One region of the Providencia sp. R33 genome, then DNA from elsewhere that is predicted to be linked to it. Evidence: predicted binding sites of a transcription regulator. Region 1 holds the regulator's gene; the other holds the start of a gene.
The links. The regulator PhoB, encoded in region 1, activates phosphate uptake and scavenging genes when phosphate is short. The targets are predictions, from matches to a motif close to CTGTCATAAAACTGNCNNAT.

Region 1 (2,418 bases):
TATCCAGACCGAGCATTACCCGTTGCTCTAGGGCAAGTAGGTAGCTGGCTTGGTAATGATCATGAATGGCAGTTTGAAGTGAAAGTTGTTTTTCTTCAATACTTTGCCCTGCAACACTTAGTTGGATATCCCGAGGTCGTAAAAAAGGAATTGCACACACAAGGCCAATGGGTTGCGCTTGTTTATTGTGCAGAGTGATAACATTCGGCTCACTGCCAGAGGTGACCACTTGAGTATTGAGGTAGCTTAATAGTGAGCTTGATTCATTCAGAACAGAGACGGAATCGTGGTTTCCGCTCAAAATGACCAACTGGCAACCCGTTTTTTGCAAATCTACAATAAATTTATTATATAACTCACGGGCATAGCTTGGGGGGGACCCAGTATCGAAAATATCCCCTGCCACAATGACGGCATCAACGTGATGAATTTCGACTTGGTTCACTAGCCAATTTAAAAAGTGTTGGTGCTCAGGCGCACGGCTTTTGGTAAAAAAGTATTGGCCAAGATGCCAGTCAGAGGTGTGAATAATGCGCATGAGCCATCAGTTCCTGTCTTCAATAAAGGGCATAAATTACTGCTATCCAGTATACCTTATCCTATCAAAACCTCGTGTTTTTCTCGTGTTATGGCGGAATTATTTCACTTAGATGACATTTACCCGCTAATATAAGGAGAAATATTTGATTTGCGAATAGACATTCATAATTCTGTCATAAAAGTGACGCATAATGCGTTCACATTAACAATGTCTTCTTATTTACAGGAACAATCATGGCAAGACGCATTCTAGTGGTTGAAGATGAAGCGCCCATCCGAGAAATGGTTTGTTTTGTATTAGAACAGAATGGTTTCCAGCCGATTGAAGCTGATGATTATGACAGCGCAATTGCACAGTTAGTCGACCCTCTGCCCGATTTAGTGTTACTAGATTGGATGATCCCCGGTGGTTCAGGGCTCCAAGTGATTAAACATATGAAGCGAGATAGCGCCACTCGCGATGTCCCTGTGATGATGTTAACCGCTCGTGGGGAAGAAGAAGACCGCGTGAAAGGCCTCGAGGTCGGTGCAGATGATTATTTGATTAAGCCGTTTTCCCCGAAAGAATTAATTGCTCGTGTGAAAGCGATTCTCCGTCGTATCTCGCCAATGTCGACAGAAGATATCATCGAAATGAATGGGTTAACCTTAGACCCAACCTCCCACCGAGTGACCAGTAACGAAACCCCAATTGATATGGGACCAACGGAATATAAACTTCTGCATTTCTTTATGACGCACCCTGAACGTGTTTACAGCCGTGAACAGCTCTTGAATTATGTGTGGGGCGCGAACGTTTATGTTGAAGATAGAACGGTGGATGTACACATTCGGCGTTTAAGAAAGGCGCTAGAAACTGAAGGTCATGATAAAATGGTGCAAACAGTACGCGGTACGGGCTACCGTTTCTCTGTTCGTTATTAACGACAAATTAGGGAGAGACATGCGTGCTTGAACGCTTATCGATTAAACAGCTGATTTGGGGGCTGTTTTTATTTATTTTACCGGCGCTGATTTTGTCCGTTTTTATCGGGCACTTGCCTTGGCTGCTAGTGGTTTCATTACTGGCCGCTTTAGTGTGGCATGCATATAACTTGCTGAAATTGTCTTATTGGCTTTGGCTGGATAAAAGCATGTTACCACCTGAGGGGCGAGGGGGCTGGGAGCCGATATTTTACGGTATTTACCAGATGCAGCAACGCAACCGTAAACGTCGCCGCGAATTAGGGCAACTCATTAAGCGCTTTCGCAGTGGGGCTGAATCCTTACCTGATGCTGTCGTGATGATGACCACTGAGGGCAATATTTTCTGGTGTAATCGCCATGCGCAGGCGTTGTTAGGTTTTCGCTGGCCAGAGGATAACGGCCAACATATTTTCAATCTACTGCGTTACCCTGATTTTAGCCGCTATTTTTCAATCAAAAGCTATGACCAAGCATTAACCATTGAGCTTAATAGCGGGGAAATCGTTGAGTTTCGTATTTTGCCTTATACAGAAGGGCAGTTATTGATGGTGGCGCGAGATGTCACTGAAAAACGCCGGTTGGAGAAAGCGCGTAGGGATTTTTTTGCCAATGTGAGCCATGAACTACGCACGCCACTTACCGTTATTCAGGGGTATCTTGAGGTGATGGATGACCAAGAAGGTATGCCTGCCGTCAATAAAAAAGCGCTGAATGTGATGCAAGAGCAAGCTCATCGAATGGACAATTTGGTCAAGCAGCTTTTGCAGTTATCACGTATCGAAATTGCCCCGCAAATCAATCTTGATGAACAGGTGAACATTCCCGTGATCCTCAAAATGATTGAGCAAGAAGCGCTAAGCTTAAGCCAAGGTCGCCAGCAATTTGAGTTTAACATCGATGAATCATTGCGGG
Region 2 (2,418 bases), 840 kb from region 1:
CGGATGCGGCGGAACGGTTCGCACAAGTAACGGTTGCCCAAACAGGTTTTCTAGCTGTTTTATCCGTTGTGAAACAGCGGATTGCGTGATGCAAAGCTTTTGAGCTGCACGCTCAAAGCCGCGTTCGCGGATAACAGCATCCAGTGCTTGTAGTGCGCGATAGTCGGGGCGCTTCATCAAAAAGTCTCCTTGTTGTTATTCTGCTAAGCACTATGCCATATTTTTATTGATAACACCTGCAATTATTGCGGGCACTCGACAAATCACAAGAAGTAACGCACAAATGCAGCGAACAACACTGCAACTTATTGTGGGCTCGGTATATACTAATTCTTAATTACGTCTCAATTAAATAGCAAAAGGCATGAGCATGACGCAGGATGAATTAAAAAAAGCGGTGGGTTGGGCAGCACTGGAATACGTTAAACCCGGTACAATTGTTGGTGTCGGTACAGGGTCTACTGCATCACACTTTATTGATGCATTGGCAACAATGAAAGGGCAAATTGAAGGTGCCGTTTCTAGCTCCGAAGCGTCTACGCAAAAACTTAAATCATTGGGTATCCCTGTTTTTGATTGTAATGAAGTGGACTCATTAGATGTTTACGTTGATGGTGCGGATGAAGTCGACCACCATATGAATATGATCAAGGGCGGCGGTGCTGCGTTAACACGTGAAAAAATCGTTTCTGCGATAGCAAAAACCTTTGTGTGCATCGTTGATCAATCAAAACTGGTTGATGTGTTAGGCAAGTTCCCTCTGCCTGTTGAAGTTATCCCAATGGCGCGTAGTTATGTGGCACGTGAATTGGTCAAACTGGGCGGTACACCGGAATATCGTCAAAATGTGGTTACTGATAACGGCAACGTGATTTTAGATGTTCACAATTTAAGTATTGTTGACCCTGTTGCGTTAGAAAACACCATTAACGGTATCGCGGGTGTTGTGACTGTTGGCTTATTTGCTAATCGTGGTGCTGATGTTGTCCTGATGGGCACAACGGATGCTGGGGTTAAAACGATCAAACTATAATCGCAATTATTTGCGATGAATTAATTTGCTTAATCTATAAGCCAGCAAACTATTTAGTTGCTGGCTTTTTTGTGCCGTAAAAAAGGCGTTAACGTATTTGGCTAGTGAGTAGATTGAAAAATAATTGACCAGTTTTATAAATATCATTAATTTGAAATTTATTTCATTATTTTTATTATTTCGCGATTTTGGTGATATATCTCACACTAATATGCATTGTGCAGGAAAAATCCTTATTTTGTGTTACTGCTCCTGATTTTCTACCATTTAACTTCTTTTTCCTCGCGCTTTTTAGCATCCCTTAAGCAAACGGTTGTATTGATACTGCGCCGAATTTTGCTATGTTGGTATACTCTTTTCAGATTTCAAGGTAGATGAATGTGCTGGTATGGATATGCCTTGAATTATGTTGAGCAAAACCATGAGTCAAACAAGCAAATTCATCTGTCACAAATTTAAAACGTTCACGATAGGGTAGGGAAATGGTCAAGGTATCTTTGCATAAAGACAAAATAAAATTTTTACTGCTAGAGGGTGTGCACCAAAGCGCGGTTGATAACCTAAAAGCAGCGGGTTATACCAATATTGAATACCATAAAAGCGCATTATCTGATGAAGAATTAAAAGAAGCGATCAAAGATGCGCGCTTTGTCGGTATCCGTTCCCGCACTCATTTATCTGAAGAGATTTTCGCTGCGGCTGAAAAGTTAGTGGCAGTTGGTTGCTTCTGTATCGGAACCAACCAAGTGGATTTAGACGCTGCGGCAAAACGCGGTATCCCTGTCTTTAATGCTCCATTCTCAAACACTCGTTCCGTTGCTGAGATGGTATTAGGCCAGCTATTACTGTTGTTACGTCGTATTCCTGAAGCGAATATGCAAGCGCACCGTGGTATTTGGGAAAAACAAGCGAAAGGCTGTTTTGAAGCGCGAGGTAAACGCCTTGGTATCGTTGGATACGGCCATATCGGTACTCAGCTGGGGATCTTAGCTGAAGGTATTGGTATGAATGTTTTCTTCTATGATATTGAAAATAAACTACCTTTAGGAAATGCTACACAAGTGCGTTCTTTGACTGAGTTACTCAATATGAGTGATGTCGTCAGCTTGCATGTACCAGAAACGGCCAGCACGAAAAACATGTTTGCTAAAGAACAGTTTGACCGCATGAAACCAGGCTCAATCTTTATCAATGCGTCACGTGGTACAGTGGTGGACATTCCTGCACTGGCAGCGGCGCTGGAAAGCAAGCATTTATCCGGTGCAGCGGTTGACGTATTCCCAAGTGAGCCTGCGGCAAATAACGACCCGAATGACCCGTTTATTTCTGAGCTGATTAAATTCGACAATGTGATTTTAACGCCTCACATTGGGGGCTCTACAGAA

Region 2: serA (phosphoglycerate dehydrogenase) is a predicted target of PhoB. The motif match lies at 1,478-1,497, and genes of this name have one in related genera.

The regions. Positions count from the first base shown of each region.
Region 1 is NZ_CP072453.1:4,481,947-4,484,364, forward strand. It holds gene sbcD (exonuclease subunit SbcD) at 1-538, opposite strand, end outside; gene phoB (phosphate regulon transcriptional regulator PhoB) at 775-1,464, shown strand; gene phoR (phosphate regulon sensor histidine kinase PhoR) at 1,488-2,418, shown strand, end outside.
Region 2 is NZ_CP072453.1:576,540-578,957, forward strand. It holds gene J6836_RS02620 (LysR family transcriptional regulator ArgP) at 1-177, opposite strand, end outside; gene rpiA (ribose-5-phosphate isomerase RpiA) at 371-1,033, shown strand; gene serA (phosphoglycerate dehydrogenase) at 1,516-2,418, shown strand, end outside.